DNA from 3 places in the Pseudonocardia spirodelae genome. Region 2 is predicted to be linked to each of the others. Evidence: predicted binding sites of a transcription regulator. Region 2 holds the regulator's gene; each other region holds the start of a gene.
What was found. Region 2 encodes LexA, which represses DNA repair genes until DNA is damaged. Its sites were predicted from a motif close to CGAACACGTGTTCG; they were not measured.

Region 1: WJX68_RS02035 (intein-containing Rv2578c family radical SAM protein) is a predicted target of LexA. The motif match lies at 2,186-2,199, and genes of this name have one in related genera.
Region 3: uvrA (excinuclease ABC subunit UvrA) is a predicted target of LexA. The motif match lies at 3,147-3,160, and genes of this name have one in related genera.

The regions. Positions count from the first base shown of each region.
Region 1 is NZ_JBBJUP010000001.1:448,380-454,459, forward strand. Features, by position in the region: gene WJX68_RS02025 (zinc-binding dehydrogenase) at 1-186, shown strand, start outside; gene WJX68_RS02030 (YibE/F family protein) at 219-1,667, opposite strand; gene WJX68_RS02035 (intein-containing Rv2578c family radical SAM protein) at 2,209-4,263, shown strand; gene aspS (aspartate--tRNA ligase) at 4,322-6,080, shown strand, end outside.
Region 2 is NZ_JBBJUP010000015.1:95,199-101,278, reverse strand. Features, by position in the region: gene hflX (GTPase HflX) at 1-1,194, shown strand, start outside; gene WJX68_RS18455 (hypothetical protein) at 1,233-2,270, shown strand; gene lexA (transcriptional repressor LexA) at 2,301-3,059, opposite strand; gene WJX68_RS18445 (hypothetical protein) at 3,279-3,515, shown strand; gene WJX68_RS18440 (hypothetical protein) at 3,668-4,357, shown strand; gene nrdR (transcriptional regulator NrdR) at 4,783-5,271, shown strand; gene WJX68_RS18430 (vitamin B12-dependent ribonucleotide reductase) at 5,414-6,080, shown strand, end outside.
Region 3 is NZ_JBBJUP010000002.1:344,594-350,673, forward strand. Features, by position in the region: gene WJX68_RS03940 (MFS transporter) at 1-1,308, shown strand, start outside; gene WJX68_RS03945 (hypothetical protein) at 1,325-1,639, shown strand; gene WJX68_RS03950 (hypothetical protein) at 1,653-1,982, shown strand; gene WJX68_RS03955 (MBL fold metallo-hydrolase) at 2,393-3,067, opposite strand; gene uvrA (excinuclease ABC subunit UvrA) at 3,425-6,080, shown strand, end outside.

The DNA.
Region 1 (6,080 bases), on a different contig from region 2:
CTCGGCTACACCAACGCGGCCCTGACCCGCGACGAGCGGGCCGCGCACCTGGTCGCGGTCGCCCGCGCGGTCGTCGACGGGGCCCTGCGGGTCGACCACGAGAGCGTCGCGCTGGCCGACGGCGCCGCGGCCTGGGCGCGCCAGGCCGCCGGACGGGCGCGGGGCCGGATCGTGCTCGTCCCCTGACCGGGCCGGGCACCGGGCCGCCGCGCGGGCGCTCAGTGCCGGGCCGCGACCAGGGCCGCGAGGCCGGTCGTCACCGGGACCGCGGCGACCAGCCCGATGCTGCCCACGAGCGTCCGGACGATCTCGGTCGCCACGTCCTGGCTGGTCAGCACCTGCCCCACCCCGCCCGCCGCGACGGTGAACAGCAGCAGCAACGGCAGGGCGGCGCCGGCGTAGGCCAGCACGAGGGTGTTCACCGCCGACGCGACGTGGTCGCGCCCGATCCGCATGCCGGCCGCGAACAGCTCGCGCACACCGAGATCGGGGTTGGCCGCGCCCAGCTCCCACACCGCCGACGCCTGGGTGACGGTGACGTCGTCGAGCGCCCCGAGCGCGCCGATCACCAGCCCGGCGAGCACCAGCCCGCGCGGGTCGATCGGGACGCCCGGGCCGAGCGTGCCGATCAGGCTGGCCGTGGTGTCGTCGAGGCCGGTGAGCCGCGACGCCGCCGTGAACAGGTAGCCCAGCACACCGATCAGGGCCAGCGACGCCAGCGTGCCGAGCACCGCGCAGGACGTGCGCGCGGTGAACCCGTGGGTCAGGTACAGCACCACGAACATGATCAGGCAGGCGCCGGTCACCGCGACGGCCAGCGGCGGGCCGCCGGACAGGATCGCCGGCAGCACGAACAGCAGCAGGATCACGAAGCTCAGCGCCAGGCTCACCAGCGCCGCGAACCCGCTGAGCCGCCCCAGGACGACGACCGCGAGCGCGAAGACCACCGCCAGCCACACCAGCGGTGCGCCGCGCTGGAAGTCGACGATCTGGTACGCGCCGGCGTCGTCGGGGTCGGCGCCCGACCAGGCCAGCGTCACCGGGTCGCCCACCGCGAACCGGGGCGTCGACGGCTCGTCCGGCACGAGCTGGACCAGGTCGCGGCCGGCGCGCGGGCCGTCGGACAGCGCGACGGTCACCCCGGTGCACCGGCGGTCCCCGGAGCCGGGGGAGCAGTCGGCGACCTGCGTCGCGGTGACGGTGCCGTGCACCTGGCGGGTCGGCGGGACGTCCGGGGTCGGGGTGGGGCCGGGCCACAGCAGCACCACCCCGGCCAGCGTCGCGAGCGCGCACGGGACCAGCAGGGCGACGAGCAGGTTCCGGACGCGGCGCCCGGCCGGGGTGGCGGCGCCGTGCCCGTGCCCGTGCCCGTGGCCGTGCCCACCGCCACCGTCGCCGCCGGGGGACGGCGGCCGCGCACGGCCCCGCCGGGTGCGGCGCGGTCCCGTGGTGGCGTCCGGCGCGTCCTGCGGGGGGCCGGTGGGGGTGCCCAGGTCGGTCTCGCCCGGGCAGTCGCCCCAGCCGCCGGGGTGGCCCGGGTGGACGGCGTCGTCGCGCCGGTCGGTGGGGTCGGGCCGGTCCCGGGCCTGCTCCCGGCGCTCGGCCCGCCGGCGGGCAGCGGTCCCCTCCCCGGTCCGCTCCCCGGTCCGCTCCCCGGTCCGCGGCACCGGGGCCGGACGACCGACGGCTGCGGGCCGGCCCTCGGGGGCGCCGCCCCGGCCGGCGCGGTGGGCGGCGGGGGACCGGCCCGTCGGCGGGCCGGCCGGTCCGGTGGCCGGTCCGGTGGCCGGCGCCGTGGTCGGTGCGCCTGCCCGTGCCGTGGGCGGCGCGGGGGGCGGCGGGCCGGCCGGTGGGGTGCCGTGCGGTCCGCGCAGGTGCGGGGGCCCGGGCGTCCGGTGCCCGCCGGTGCGGGCGTCGTCGGCCCGACCGGCGGCCGGCCCGCCCCGGGGCCCTCCGGCCGCAGGGGGCTCCGCGCGGTCGTCCGGCCGGTCCTGCGCCCCCGGCCGGTCCTCGGCGCGCCGTCGCCCGCCGGTGCGGGGGACGGCGCGGCGCCCGCCGGTCGGGGCGGCGGGATCGCGCGGGTCGGGCGGGTACGGCACCCCCGCATCCTCGCAAACGATCTTGCCTGTCCGGCTCGCCGTTCGCCGGGACGCGACCGCCCGGCGACGACCGGTTGCCCGGGCATCGAACCCATGTTCGAATGACGGGGTGCGGTGGAGCGGACAGCAGGTAGGTGCGGACGGGATCGGCGGCGCCGCGGCGCTGCCCGGCATGCAGGGGCTGCTGCGCTCGGTGCGCACGCCCGAGTTCGCGGGCGCGGTCTTCCACGAGGTCGAGGCGCGGTCGGCGCTGAATCGGGTGCCGTCGTCGTCGCCGGTGCCCTTCGGGTGGACGCTCAACCCGTACCGCGGCTGCTCCCACGCCTGCACGTACTGCCTCGCGGGCGAGACCCCGGTCCTCACCGCCGACGGGCGCTCCCGCCCGATCGCCGCGCTGCGCCCCGGTGACGAGGTCGTCGGCACCGTCACCGACGGGCGGGGCCGGCGGCGCTTCGTCCGCACCCCGGTGCTCGCGCACTGGTCGACCCGGCGCCGCGCCCAGGAGGTGTCCCTCGACGACGGCACGGTGCTGGTCACCTCCGCCGAGCACCGCTTCCTCACCACCGACGGCTGGGCCCACGTCCGGCCGGGCCGCTGCCGTGCCTCGGCCGCACGCCCGCACCTGCGGCCCGGCGCCGCCCTGGTCGGACCCGGGGCGGCCGCGATGCCCGGGCACGGCCCACGGCCCGCCGGCTGGGCCGAGGGGTGGCTCTGCGGGCTCGTCCGGGCCGACGCGGTGCGCGGCCGCGTGCGGGCCGAGCCGTTCCCGACCGGCTGGGTCGAGATGGAGGCGCTCGCCCGTGCCCACCACCTGCTGACCGTGGCCCGGCCGGTCGGCGCCGGTGCCCGGCCCGCGGTCACCGGTGTCCCGGGGGCGGCCGGTGTCCCCGGGCCGGCCGGTGTCCCCGGTGCGGCCGCGTCGCCCGCGGCGTGGCCCGAGCGGCCCGGCCCGGGCTGGTCGGCGGGCTTCGTCGGCGGGATCGTCGACGCGTGCGGCGAGGTCGGCGCGGGCGTGCTGCGGATCGTCCCCGGCTGCGAGGAGCTCGCCCGCGCCTGCGTCGCCGCCCTGCGCCGGCTCGGGTTCCGGGTCGCCTCCGAGCCGTCGGCGCGGCCCGGTGTGCGGGCGCTGCGGGTGCTGGGCGGGGCCGCCGAGCAGCTGCGCCTGGTCGCCGTCACCGACCCGGCGGTGGCCCGGGTGCGCGACGTCGGGGGCGCCCGCGTCGAGGAACCGCCCGCCGGGGCGCCGCGCGTGCTGTCGGTGCGCGACACCGGCACGATCCGGCCGATGTTCGACATCACCACCGGCACCGGGGACTTCGTCGCCGCCGGGGTGGTCAGCCACAACTGCTTCGCCCGCAACACCCACACCTACCTGGACCTCGACGCGGGCGCGGACTTCGACTCGCAGATCGTGGTGAAGGTGAACGTCGCGCGGGTCCTGGAGCGCGAGCTGGCCCGGCCGTCGTGGCGGCGCGAGCACGTCGCGATGGGCACCAACACCGACCCCTACCAGCGCGCGGAGGGCCGCTACCGGCTGATGCCGGGCGTGATCGGCGCGCTGGCCCGCTCGGGCACGCCGTTCTCGGTGCTCACCAAGGGCACCGTCCTGACCCGTGACCTGCCCGACCTCGCCGCCGCGCACCGCGACGTCCGGGTCGGGACGGGGGTGTCGGTCGCGCTGCTCGACCGGGAGCTGCAGGCCCGGCTGGAACCCGGGACGCCGAGCCCGCGGGCCCGGCTCGACCTCGTCCGGCGGATCACCGACGCCGGGCTGCCCTGCGGGGTGATGCTCGCCCCGGTGCTGCCCTGGCTCACCGACTCCGAGGAGGCGCTCGACGCGCTGCTGGCCGAGGTGGCCGCCGCCGGGGCCGCGCGCGCCACGGTGCTGGCCCTGCACCTGCGGCCCGGCACCCGGGAGTGGTTCCTGGCCTGGCTCGGCCGCGAGTACCCGGACCTGGTGGAGCGCTACGCCCGGCTCTACCGCGGCGGGGCGTACGCCGGCCGCGGGTACCGGGAGGCGCTGGCCCGCCGCGTCGCACCGCTGCTGGCCCGGCACGGGCTGGACCGCCCGGAACCGAACCCGCGCGACCCGGGACGGACCCGGCAGCAGGCGCCGCCGCCCGCCGCCCCCGGCCCGGCCGGCGGGCAGCTGAGCCTGCTGTGAGTACCCGCCGGAAACCTGCTCGCGGGTGCCCGGGGGGCTGCGGATAGCCTTGTCCGCCGTGATGCGAACCCACCCCGTCGGCACCCTCCGTGCCGAGCACGCCGGCCAGACCGTGACCCTCGCCGGATGGGTGGCTCGCCGCCGCGATCACGGCGGCGTGATCTTCATCGACCTGCGTGACCGCTCCGGATCGGCGCAGGTCGTGTTCCGCGAGGGCGAGATGGCCGAGCGGGCGCACCGGCTGCGGTCGGAGTTCTGCGTGCAGGTCGTCGGCGAGGTCGTCCGGCGTCCCGAGGGCAACGAGAACCCGGACCTGCCGACCGGCGCCATCGAGGTCACCGTCACCGGGCTGACCGTGCTGTCGGAGTCCGCGCCGCTGCCCTTCCCGGTCGACGAGCACACCGGGGTCGGCGAGGAGATCCGCCTGACCCACCGCTACCTCGACCTGCGCCGCCCCGGCCCCGCCGCGGCGATGAGGCTGCGCAGCGACGTCAGCAAGGCCGCCCGCGACGTCCTGGCCGGCGAGGACTTCATCGAGGTCGAGACGCCGACCCTGACCCGCTCGACGCCCGAGGGCGCGCGCGACTTCCTCGTGCCCGCCCGGCTGCGCCCCGGCTCCTGGTACGCGCTGCCGCAGAGCCCGCAGCTGTTCAAGCAGCTGCTCATGGTCGGCGGGCTCGAGCGGTACTACCAGATCGCGCGCTGCTACCGCGACGAGGACTTCCGCGCCGACCGTCAGCCGGAGTTCACCCAGCTCGACATCGAGATGAGCTTCGTCGAGCAGGACGACGTCATCGCGCTCGCGGAGAAGGTGCTCGTCGCGCTCTGGCGCCTGGTCGGCCACGAGATCGAGACCCCGATCCGGCGGATGCCCTACGCCGAGGCGATGGCCCGCTACGGCTCGGACAAGCCCGACCTGCGCTTCGACATCGAGCTGACCGAGCTCACGTCCTACTTCGCCGGCACCGGCTTCCGCGTCTTCCAGAACCCCTACGTCGGCGCCGTCGTCATGCCCGGTGGGGCCTCCCAGCCCCGCAAGGTGCTCGACGGCTGGCAGGAGTGGGCCAAGCAGCGCGGCGCCCGCGGGCTGGCCTACGTGCTCATCGGCGAGGACGGCCGGGTCGACGAGCGCGGACCGGTCGTCAAGAACCTGTCCGAGACCGAGCGCGCCGGGCTGGCCGAGGCCGTCGGCGCGAACCCCGGCGACTGCATCTTCTTCGCCGCCGGCACACCGTCGGAGGCCCGCGCCCTGCTCGGCGCCGCCCGCGGCGAGATCGCGCGGCGCACCGGCGCGATCGACGAGTCCGCCTGGTCGTTCGTCTGGATCGTCGACGCGCCGCTGTTCGAGTCGGCCGCCGACACCGACGACGTCGCCGTCGGCGCGGGCGCGTGGACCGCGCTGCACCACGCGTTCACCTCGCCCACCCCGGAGTGGATCGACACCTTCGAGAAGGACCCGGGCAACGCACTGGCCTACGCCTACGACATCGTCTGCAACGGCAACGAGATCGGCGGCGGCTCGATCCGTATCCACTCCGCCGAGGTGCAGAAGCGCGTCTTCGAGGTCATGGGCCTGACCGAGGACGAGGCGCAGGAGAAGTTCGGCTTCCTGCTCGACGCCTTCGCCTACGGCCCGCCGCCGCACGGCGGCATCGCCTTCGGCTGGGACCGGATCACCGCGCTGCTCGCCGGCGTCGACTCGATCCGCGAGGTCATCGCCTTCCCGAAGACCGGCGGCGGGTTCGACCCGCTGACCAGCGCGCCCGCGCCGATCACCGCCGCCCAGCGCAAGGAGGCCGGCGTCGACGCGAAGCCGG
Region 2 (6,080 bases):
ACCCCCGACCCGGCCACCTTCATCGGCTCCGGCAAGGTCGAGGAGCTGCTCGGCACCGTGCGCGCCACCGGCGCCGACACCGTGATCTGCGACGGCGAGCTCTCGCCCGGCCAGCTCCGCCAGCTCGAGGAGCGGCTCAAGGTCAAGGTCATCGACCGGACCGCGCTGATCCTCGACATCTTCGCCCAGCACGCCCGCTCCCGGGACGGCAAGGCCCAGGTCGAGCTGGCCCAGCTGTCCTACCTGCTGCCGCGCCTGCGCGGCTGGGGCGAGGCGCTGTCCCGGCAGGTCGGTGGCCGCGCCGCGGGCGGCGTCGGCATCGGCGGCCGCGGCCCGGGTGAGACGAAGATCGAGCTCGACCGCCGCCGGATCCGCGCCCGCATGTCCAAGCTGCGCCGCGAGATCGGCGCGATGCGCCAGGTCCGCGAGACCCAGCGTGGCAACCGCCGCCGCAACGAGGTCCCGTCGGTCGCGATCGTCGGCTACACCAACGCGGGCAAGTCCAGCCTGCTCAACCAGCTCACCGACGCCGGCGTGCTGGTGCAGGACGCGCTGTTCGCGACCCTGGACCCGACCACCCGCAAGGCCGAGACGCCCGACGGGCACGCCTACACCCTCACCGACACCGTCGGGTTCGTCCGCCACCTGCCCCACCAGCTGGTGGAGGCGTTCCGCTCCACGCTGGAGGAGGCGGCCCGCGCCGACCTGCTCGTGCACGTCGTCGACGGCTCGGACCCGCTGCCCGACGACCAGATCGCCGCGGTCCGCCAGGTACTCGTCGAGATCGGCGAGGAGTCCGGCGACACGATGCCGCCCGAGCTCCTCGTCATCAACAAGACCGACACCGCCGGGGACCTCGCGCTGGCCCGGCTGCGGCACGCCCAGCCCGACGCGGTGTTCGTCTCCGCGCACAGCGGCGCCGGGATCGCGCAGCTGCGCGAGCGGATCGCCGAGCGGCTGCCGCGCCCGGAGTTCGAGGTCGACCTGCTGCTGCCCTACACCGAGGGTGGGCTGGTGGCACGGCTGCACGAGGAGGGCGAGATCCTCAGCGAGTCCCACACCGGCGAGGGCACCAGGATCCGCGCCCGCGTCGGGCCGGAGCTGGGCACCGCGGTCCTGCCGTTCGCGGTCGCCGGCTCCGCGGTTCCCGACACGGACGGGAGCGGGCTGCCGGCGACGGCGGCCGGGCACTGACACGGACGCGCCTGCGGCGCTCCCGCCGTGGCGGCGCGGTGCTCGCGGCGCTGCTGTGCCTGCCCGGTGCGGGTGTCGCGTCGTCGCCGGTACCGGCCCCGGAGCCGGTCTGCACGGTCGACGACCCGCGGCTGTCGGAGCTGTCCGGGCTGGTCGCGCCGGGGCAGCCCGGGGCGGGGGCGGCGCGCTACGAGGCGATCACCGACGGCGGCGGCACCGCCCGGGTGTACACGCTCGACCCGGCGACCTGTGCCGTGAGCGCCGTCCGGGACACCGGGGTCGCCGTCACCGACGTCGAGGACCTCGGGCTGGGTGCCGACGGGTCGCTGTGGGTCGCCGACATCGGCGACAACGGCGCGCGGCGCCCCTCGGTGCGGCTCGTGGTGCTCCCTCCCGCCGGTCCGGTCCGGGTGCACGACCTGCGCTATCCCGACGGCCCGCGCGACGCCGAGGCCGTCCTCGTCGGCGACGACGGCGTGCCGCTGGTCGTCGACAAGACCACCGGTGCGGCCGGGGTGTACCGCGCCGCCGGTCCGGGACCGGACGGAGACTGGGTGCGGGCCGGGCAGGTCGTCCTGCCCTGGTCCGGGACGGGCGGCGGCCCGCTCGGGGCGGCCGGCTCGCGGACCGTCACCGGCGGGGGCGTGTCCCCGCCGGGGGCGACGGGCGGGCGCGCGGTCGTGCTGCGGACCTACACCGACGCCTGGGTGTTCCCGCTGCCCGCCGACGGGCCGGCCGACGCCGGCGCGGTCGTCACGGCGCTGCGCGGGGCGCCCCTGCAGGTGCCGCTGCCCGGGGAGGCCCAGGGCGAGGCGGTCGCGCCCGACGGGCGGGGCACGCTGCACTCGGGCAGCGAGGCCCGCGGCCTGTCGGCGGCGGGTGTCGTCGCGGCGCCGGGGGCGGTGGCCGCCGCGACCGGGCCCGGCGCGCCGGTGGTCGCCCAGCCCGGGCGGGCACCGGCGGTCGACACCGGCCCGCCGTGGCTGCCCGCGGCCACGGGCGCCGCCGTGCTGGGCGCGGTGCTGCTGGCCGGGGTCGGGGCGATGGCCCTGCACGGGCGGCGGCGCCGCCGGTGAGTCCCGCCCCGGCCCGGCCGGGGGCGCCGGTCAGAGCCGGCGCAGGACCGCGACGACCCGGCCGAGGATCGACGCGTCGTCGCCCGGGATGGGGTCGTAGGCGTCGTTCGCCGGCATCAGCCAGATGTGGCCGTCCCTGCGGCGGAAGGTCTTCACCGTGGCCTCGCCGTCGATCATCGCGGCGACGACCTCGCCCTGCTCGGCCACCGGCTGCTGGCGCACGACCACCCAGTCGCCGTCGGTGATCGCGGCGTCGACCATCGAGTCGCCCTTGACGTTGAGCAGGAACAGGGTGCCCTCGCCGACGATCTCGCGCGGCAGCGGGAAGACGTCCTGCACGGCCTGCTCGGCCAGGATCGGCCCGCCCGCGGCGATGTCGCCGAGCAGCGGGACGAAGGCCGGCGCCGGGCGCTCGGACCGCAGGTCGGCGGTGTCGGCGTCGGTGTCCGCGCCGTCGGTCCCGGCGATCTGCTCGGGGCTGCGGACGTCCACCGCCCGGGTGCGGTTCGGGTCGCGCCGCAGGAAGCCCTTGCGCTCCAGGGTGCGCAGCTGGTGGTGCACCGAGGAGGTGGAGGTCAGCCCCACCGCGTCCCCGATCTCGCGCACGCTCGGCGGGTAGCCGTAGCGGTCGACCCAGTCCCGGATCACGGCCAGGACCTTCTTCTGCCGCGGGGTCAGGCCGCGGGTGTCGGCCGCGGGGTCGGGGAACTCCCGGACCTTCGCGGATCCCCGGCCGGCGGCAGTACCGGTCACGCCGGGTCCACCGCCTCCGGTCTCGTCCGCTGCCATCGCATTCGCCTCCTCGGGGTACTTACGGCGCCGACCCTAGCCGCCCCCGGCCGGTTCGCCAAACATGCGTTCGAAGTTCGCCGGGGCGTGTCGTGGATTCCGTCGGCCCGCGGTGGTACAACATCGCACGGGCGTTCGATCGAACACGGGTTCGATCGGGCGCGGTCCGCGGGGCGTCCGGCCGTGCGGCGGTGGCGAGGCGAGAGGTGGCGGTCCGCGGTGGTGCTCCCGGTGGCGGTGACGGCGGCGACGGCGGTGGCGGGTCCGGTCGCGACGGCGGGGCCCGTGCGGCCGCTGCGCGGTCGTGCCGCGCCCGGTCCGGTGCGCCGCGCGGTCGCGGCGGCCGGGGTCGCGGCGGCCTCGGCGGTCGCGGTGCTCGCCCTCGGGGTGCTCGCCGACGTCGCCGCGGTCGCGCAGGCGCCCGTGGCGCCGGTGACCGTGGCCGGCGCGCGGTGACCGTGGAACCGGCTCCGACCTGCGGCGACGCGGTTCTTGTCGGTGCCGGCTGCTACACCGCTCGTACGCCCGTTCGACCGGGCTCGGGGAAGGGCCGGTCGGGGCGAGGGGAGGCCGCCCGGGGGACGGGCGGTCCGACGGCAGGAGGAACGATGCGAGAGCGCGACGAGCGGGTCCGCGGGTACGGCCGCGCCGGAGCCCTGGCCGGGGTCACGGCCGGGGCCGGGGCGACGGGCACCGGCACGGGCGGCGGTGGCCTGCGGGTGGCCGGGGGAGCGGCCGCGCGCGCGGTGCCGCTCGGGGAGCCGGTGCCGGGCTCGCCGGCCGCGGCGCCGTCCGGTGCGCCCGCGCCGCCGCGCGCGGCGCGGGTCCCGGCCGCCGAGCGGGCCGCGCGGCGGTGGGCGCCGCAGGGTGCGCGCGAGCGGGCGCTGGCCGCGTCGGTGGCCCGCCACCCCGCGGCCCGGGCCCGCCGCGCCGGAGCCGCCGGGGCCGGAGGGCCCGTGCGGACCGAGGGCCCCTCGGGCGCCCCGCGCGCCGCGGCGCTGTGGACCGCGCCGTGCGCTCCGGCGTCGGCGCCCGGTGCGGTGCGTCCGGCCCGCTCGGTGGCCGTCCCGCCGCCGCGGACCGTCCGGCCCCTGGAGCGGCGCTGTCTCGTCCCGCCCCGGCCGCGGCGTGCCCGCGCCCGGGCGGGCGTGCGCGGCCGGGTCGAGCGCCTGCTCGCCGGTCTCGCCGTCGCGCTGTGCACCGCGACCGTCGTCGTCGGCCTGGGTCTGCTGGGCGACGCCGCCGCCGGGTGGAACGCCCCGTCCGCGGGTGCGCCCGCGGTGACCGTCGGCCACTGACCGGTACTCCGTCCAGGGCTGCCCGCCGGGCTCCGCGGCCCGCGGTGTCGCCGCGCGGCCACCGGTGCGCCGTGCCGTCGTCACCGTCACGACGCGCGCACGCCGTCCGGCGCGTCCAGCGGGCGTGTCCCCGCATCGGGTGGCCGCCCGCCGCGGCCCGTCCGGAGCGACGGACGGCGGTCGCGGCGCCGTCGCGGGGCGCCACCTGGGCCGATGGTGCGACCCATGATCGTCGGAGACGGACCGGTCGCGCAGCGTGGTGTGCCAGGCTCGGATCCCGATCGGGCGAAGCTCGTGGCGGTACCCGCCCCGGGATGGCGCACCCCTAGATGTAGGGGTTACATTGATGTCGTTCCGCCACTGGTTGGGGGGACGGATCGCTGCGGAGAGTTTCCGGAACGTCACGGAAGAGGGGTGTGGGCCTCGTGCGCTGCCCGTTCTGCCGACACCCGGACTCCCGCGTGATCGACTCCCGGACCGCCGACGACGGGACGTGCACCCGCCGCCGCCGGTCCTGCACCTCGTGCGGACGACGGTTCACCACGGTCGAGGAGGCCGTGCTCGCCGTCGTCAAGCGCAGCGGGGTGACCGAACCCTTCAGCCGTCAGAAGGTCGTCGGCGGGGTTCGGCGGGCGTGTCAGGGCCGGCCGGTCGACGAGGACGACCTGCAGCAGCTCGCCCACCGGGTCGAGGAGACGGTGCGTGCCCGCGGGGCGGCGGAGATCCCCAGCCACGAGGTGGGGCTGGCGATCCTCGGGCCGCTGCGCGAGCTCGACGAGGTCGCGTACCTGAGGTTCGCGAGCGTCTACCGATCCTTCTCCTCCATCGAGGACTTCGAGAAGGAGATCGCCGACCTGCGTTCGGCTGCCGGGGAAGCAGCCGACGACGAGGCCGGCCACAACCGGGACGGCTGAGCGGCGCTCGGCGGGAGCGGGACCGGTGCGGGCACGAGGGGCGCACCCCGGTCCGGCGCCGCCGTCGTGCTCGTCCCGGAGAGAAGCCGTCCGCGCACCCCAGCGTGCGGGCGGGACACGGTGATATGTGCGGAGGCAGTTCATGACCGAGACCGTCGGGGGCCCGACGACCGGAACCGGTGAGAGCGCGGCGGCGAAGCCCGCACGCGGACGCGGGAAGTCCGGTGCCAGGCGCACCGGGCTCACCGTCCAGCGCGTCTTCACCACCGAGGGCGTCCACCCCTACGAGCAGGTGGAGTGGGAGCGCCGCGACGTCGTCATGACGAACTGGCGCGACGGGACCGTCAACTTCGAGCAGCGCGGCGTCGAGTTCCCCCGCGACTGGTCGGTGAACGCCACCAACATCGTCACCAGCAAGTACTTCCGCGGCGCGGTGGGCTCGGCCCAGCGCGAGTCGAGCCTCAAGCAGCTCGTCGAGCGGGTCGTCGGCACCTACAAGCGGGCCGGGATCGAGCACGGCTACTTCGCCACCGACGGCGACGCCGAGATCTTCGACCACGAGCTGACCTGGATGCTCATCCACCAGGTGTTCAGCTTCAACTCGCCGGTGTGGTTCAACGTCGGCACCGCCTCGCCGCAGCAGGTCAGCGCCTGCTTCATCCTCTCGGTCGACGACACCATGGAGTCGATCCTGAACTGGTACCGCGAGGAGGGCCTGATCTTCAAGGGCGGCTCCGGTGCCGGTCTGAACCTCTCGCGGATCCGGTCGTCGAAGGAGCTGCTGTCCTCCGGCGGCACCGCGTCCGGCC
Region 3 (6,080 bases), on a different contig from region 2:
TCGGGGTGGCACCGCCGGCTCGTCGTCCTGGTGGGGATCGGGTCGTTCTTCGACCTCTACGAGGTGTTCCTCGGCGGCGTGCTCGCACCGATCCTCGCCCGCGAGTGGACGCTCGGCCCGATCGGCAAGGCGGCCGTCGTGTCGTCGGGGTTCGCGGGCATGTTCGTCGGCGCGGTGCTGCTGTCGATCGCGGCCGACCGGTTCGGCCGGCGGACCGTGTTCCTGCTGAACCTGCTGACCTACTCGCTGTTCTCGCTGGCCGCGGCCTTCTCGCCGAACCTCGAGACGTTCCTCGTGCTCCGCTTCCTGGCGGGCCTCGGGCTCGGCGCCGAGCTCGTCCTCGTCGACACCTACCTGGCCGAGTTCCTGCCGCGGCGCGTGCGCGGCCGCTGGACGGCGTGGGCCTACACCGTCGGCTTCCTCGGCGTCCCGGTCGCGGCGCTGCTCGGCGGGCGCCTGGTCGCCGCTCAGTCCCTCGCCGGCGTCGACGGCTGGCGGTGGCTGCTCGTCGCGGGCGGGCTCGGCGCGCTGTTCGTGCTGGTCCTGCGCCGGGTGCTGCCGGAGTCCCCGCGCTGGCTGCTGACCCACGGACGGCACGACGAGGCCGCCACCGTCGCCCGCGACGTCGCGCGCCGGGCCGGCGCCCCCGTTGACGGCGAGATCACCGTCGCCACCGGCGGCGAGCCGCGCGCCGGCTCGACGCTCGACGTGCTGCGCACCGCGTTCAGCGGCGTCTACCGCACCCGCACCGTCATGCTGCTGATCTTCCAGGTGCTGCAGACCGTCGCCTACTACGGCTTCGGCACCCTCGCCCCGCTGGTGCTGGTCGCCAAGGGCTTCGACATCACCGAGTCGCTGGGCTACGCCGCGCTCACCTTCGCGGGCTACCCGCTCGGGTCGCTGGCCTCGGTGCCGCTGGTCGAGCGGTTCGAACGGAAGTGGCTGATCATCGCGTCCGCGCTGGCGATCGGGGTGCTCGGGATCGTGTTCGCCGCCGGCACGACGCCGCTGGTCATCGTCACCTCCGGGTTCCTGCTCACCGCGGCCAGCAACGTGTTCTCCAACGGCTTCCACATCTACCAGGCGGAGATCTTCCCGACGGCGATCCGCTCGACCGCGGGCGGCATCGCCTACTCGCTGTCCCGGGCGACCTCGGCGCTGCTGCCGTTCGTCGCGGTGCCGCTGCTGGCGACGGCGGGCCCGGTCGCGGTGTTCGGCGGGGCCGCGGTGCTGATCGTGGTGCTGTGCCTCGACGTCGGCCTGCTCGGCCCGCGCTCCACCGGCCGCGCGCTCGAGGAGCTGGGCTGAGGGGCATCCTGGCGCGGTGAGCCAGGCCCTCTACGAGATCACCGTGAACGCGCTGCTCGACCGCGACCGCCCGCTCACCGGCGACGAGTGGGACGCCGCCGTCGCCCGGGTGGGCGGGCACCGCGCGGCGCAGCTGCTCGCCGAGCTCGCCGACGCGGCGCTGCTGCCCGCACCGGTGCTGGCCCGCGCGGTGCGGGAGGCGTGGGCGGGTGCGGACCGGCCGCTGGAGCGGTTGCCCGCCGCGCGGTGGGCGGAGCTGTGCGACGACGCCGGCCTGCCGGTGCCCCCGGAGGCCGCGGGCGCCCCGTGGCGTGACCCCCGGAATCCATGATCGTTCACCCCATGTGTTCCGACGTATCGGAATTGTCCTCGCCTCGGTGTTGTGCGGCGCAGCCCTCTTCGGAGCCGGGACTGCGATCGCTTCGCCTGATCACGAGAACCAGAGCGAAATTCGGCTGACGAAGCTGGAAGACCTGCGAGGCCTGCCGTGCGGTGGGGACACGCAGTTCGGTGAAGGACAGCTCGACTTCAGAATCTTCGGCCCACCGCAGCAGTCGACCATCCAGTGGCACTGTGTGACGCCCGAGACGTTCCCCATCCTCGACCAGGACGACATTCCGTACGACCTCTACCCGTCAGAGTCCGATGTCCCGGAGATCCTGCCCGGAGGCTGACCAGGACCTGACGGCTCGATGGCTCGTCGGTCCGTCGGGTGCTCGTGCTCCGTCCAGTCACCGGGTCGCTGATCGTGGATTCGTGAAGGATCGGTGCCGTCAACGCACCGATCCTTCACGTGATGCCGATCATCTTTCGTCCAGGTGCTCACGCTGCTGCACGTCCACCCCGGGCATCTAGTGCGCGTGTCCTACCGCCGCTTCGGGGGGCCTCCGGACTACTACGTCTACGCGCGGCCCGTCGAGCGTGTCCGCGACCCTCTGCTCGGCGGGCATGGCGTCGGCGGGTAGAGCCGCCACTCCGGGGTTCCACGACCAGGCCTACCTGCAGCGGCGCTTCGTCCGGCTGGTCGGCGTCATGCCGGGTCGCTATGCCCGCAGCGGCCGGCCGCGGGCTGAGGCCGGACGGCCTACCAGCCGCGCGACTTCCACTCCGACAGGTGCGGGCGCTCCGCGCCGAGGGTCGAGTCGTCGCCGTGGCCCGGGTAGAACCAGGTGTCGTCGCCGAGCCGGTCGAAGACGCGCTCCTCGAGGTCGGTGATCAGCTGCTCGTTGTCCTCGGCCGACCAGGTCTTGCCCGGCCCGCCGGGGAACAGGCTGTCGCCGGTGAACAGGTGCGGGCGGTCCTCGCCGCGGTAGAGCAGCGCGACCGACCCTGGCGTGTGGCCGCGCAGGTGCACGACCTCGAGCTCGATCTCGCCGAAGGCGATCGTGTCGCCGTCCTCGACGAACTCGTCCATCGGTGCCGGCAGCTCCGGGGCGTCGAGCGGGTGTGCGATCAGCCGGGGCTCGAACATGCCCGCGATCGCCCCGAGCGCCTGCCAGTGGTCGGCGTGGCGGTGGGTGGTGACCAGGTGGCGCAGGTCCGGGCGCTCGTCGGTGGCGCCGATGAGGTCGGCCAGGCGGGTCGGCTCGGCCGCCGCGTCGACGAGCAGTGCCTCGTTGCTCGCCTTGCACACGAGCAGGTAGGCGTTGTTGTCCATCTCGCCGACCGAGACCTTGCTGATGCTCAGCCTGTCGAGGTCGCGGCGGATGGCGGCGCCGCCCGGGTCGGTGTGACCGGTGTAGTTCAGCAGGACGTCCACGGGCGGGAGAGTAGCGGCCGGGATCGACACCCGCGGTGGGGAGAACCCGCCGGTCGCACGGGCGGGCCCGCTGACGGATCGAACGGGCGTGCGAGTAGCGTGCGCGGTGGACCGACCGGCGCGTCCCGCGGTGCATCCACCGCGCCGGACCACCGCAGACCCCCGCTCGACGGGTTCCTGTCGGTGGGCCGACCTAGCATCGGGGCGACGAACCTCACCGGCCACCGGCGGCCGGTCCCGGAATGTCCGTCGACCCCGCCGGTGTCACAACCGGGGACGACCCGGACGGCACCGCCACCCCAGGAGGCGCGAGACGTGAGCGACCACAGCACCGACCGCCGCGACGCCGGCACCGCCCTGTCCCCGGGCGCGTCGCCGGTCCCGGACGGTCCCAGGCTGGTCGTCCGCGGCGCGCGCGAGCACAACCTGCAGGGCATCGACATCGACCTGCCCCGCGACAGCATGATCGTGTTCACCGGCCTGTCGGGGTCCGGCAAGTCCAGCCTCGCCTTCGACACGATCTTCGCCGAGGGCCAGCGCCGCTACGTCGAGTCGCTCTCGGCCTACGCCCGTCAGTTCCTGGGGCAGATGGACAAGCCCGACGTCGACTTCATCGAGGGCCTGTCCCCGGCGGTGTCGATCGACCAGAAGTCGACCAACCGCAACCCGCGCTCGACGGTCGGCACCATCACCGAGATCCACGACTACCTGCGCCTGCTCTACGCCCGCGCCGGCATCCCGCACTGCCCGGTCTGCGGCGAGCGGATCGCGAAGCAGACCCCGCAGCAGATCGTCGACCAGGTCCTGGAGATGGAGCAGGGCAGCCGGTTCCAGGTCCTCGCCCCGGTGGTGCGCACCCGCAAGGGCGAGTTCGTCGACCTGTTCTCCGCGCTGCAGGCACAGGGCTACTCGCGCGTGCTGGTCGACGGCACCGTGCACCCGCTGTCGGACCCGCCGAAGCTCAAGAAGCAGGAGAAGCACGACATCGCCGTCGTCGTCGACCGGCTCTCGGTGAAGGCGACGGCCAAGCAGCGCCTCACCGACTCGGTCGAGACCGCGCTGCGCCTGGCCGACGGCCTGGTCGTGCTCGACTTCGTCGACCTGCCCGACGACGACCCGGGCCGCGAGCGCCGGTTCTCCGAGAAGATGGCCTGCCCGAACGGGCACACCCTGGCCGTCGACGACCTCGAGCCGCGCACGTTCTCCTTCAACTCGCCCTACGGCGCCTGCCCGGCCTGCTCGGGCATCGGCATCAAGAAGGAGGTCGACCCGGAGCTCGTCGTCCCCGACCCCGACCTGTCGCTGGGCGACGGCGCGATCGCGCCCTGGTCGACCGGGCACAACGCCGAGTACTTCGGGCGCCTGCTGTCCGGGCTGTCGACGGCGATCGGCTTCCGGATGGACACGCCGTGGCGCAGCCTGCCCGCCGCCGCCCGCAAGGCGGTGCTGCACGGCAGCGACGACCAGGTCCACGTGCGCTACCGCAACCGCTACGGCCGCGAGCGCTCGTACTACGCCAACTTCGAGGGCGTCATGCCGTTCCTCGAGCGGCGCCTGGACCAGACCGAGTCCGAGTCGCAGCGCGAGCGCTACGAGGGCTACATGCGCGACATCCCCTGCCCCGCGTGCGACGGCGCCCGCCTGCGCCCCGAGGTGCTGTCGGTGACCCTGCCGCACCGCGACCTGGGGGAGCGGTCGATCGCGCAGGTGTCGAACATGTCGGTGGCCGAGTGCTCGCAGTTCCTGAACGGGATGGTGCTCGACGACCGGCAGGCCATGATCGCCGGTGCGGTGCTCAAGGAGGTGCAGGCGCGGCTGGGCTTCCTGCTCGACGTCGGCCTGGACTACCTGTCGCTCGACCGGGCCGCCGGCACCCTGTCCGGCGGCGAGGCGCAGCGCATCCGGCTCGCCACGCAGATCGGCTCGGGCCTGGTCGGGGTGCTCTACGTGCTCGACGAGCCGTCGATCGGCCTGCACCAGCGCGACAACCGCCGGCTCATCGACACGCTCACCCGGCTCAAGGCGCTGGGCAACACGCTGATCGTCGTCGAGCACGACGAGGACACCATCCGCGCCTCGGACTGGGCGGTCGACATCGGTCCCGGCGCCGGTGAGCACGGTGGCCGGGTCGTGCACTCCGGCACGATCGCCGACCTGGAGTCCCACGACACGTCGCTGACCGGGGCGTACCTCTCGGGCCGCAAGTCGATCCCGCTGCCCGAGCGGCGCGCGCTCGACCACGACCGGAAGCTGACGATCGTCGGGGCGCGTGAGCACAACCTGCGCGGGATCGACGTCGACGTCCCGCTCGGCGGGCTCGTCTCGATCACCGGCGTCTCCGGCTCCGGCAAGTCGACACTGATCAACGACATCCTCGCGACGGTGCTGGCCAACCGCCTCAACGGCGCCCGTCAGGTGCCCGGCCGGCACACCCGCATCACCGGCGTCGACCAGCTCGACAAGCTCGTGCGCGTGGACCAGTCGCCGATCGGGCGGACCCCCCGGTCCAACCCGGCCACCTACACCGGGGTGTGGGACAAGGTCCGCAAGCTGTTCGCCGCGACCACGGAGGCGAAGGTCCGCGGCTACACCGAGGGCCGGTTCTCCTTCAATGTCAAGGGCGGGCGCTGCGAGGCGTGCACCGGCGACGGCACGATCAAGATCGAGATGAACTTCCTGCCGGACGTCTACGTCCCGTGCGAGGTCTGCAAGGGCGCCCGCTACAACCGGGAGACCCTCGAGGTCCACTACAAGGGCAAGACGGTCGCCGACGTCCTCGACATGCCGATCGAGGAGGCCGCGGAGTTCTTCGACCCGATCACCTCGATCAGCCGCTACCTGCGGACCCTGGTCGATGTCGGCCTCGGCTACGTCCGGCTCGGACAGCCCGCGCCGACGCTGTCCGGCGGGGAGGCCCAGCGCGTCAAGCTCGCCAGCGAGCTGCAGAAGCGCAGCAACGGCCGCACCGTCTACATCCTCGACGAGCCGACCACCGGCCTGCACTTCGAGGACA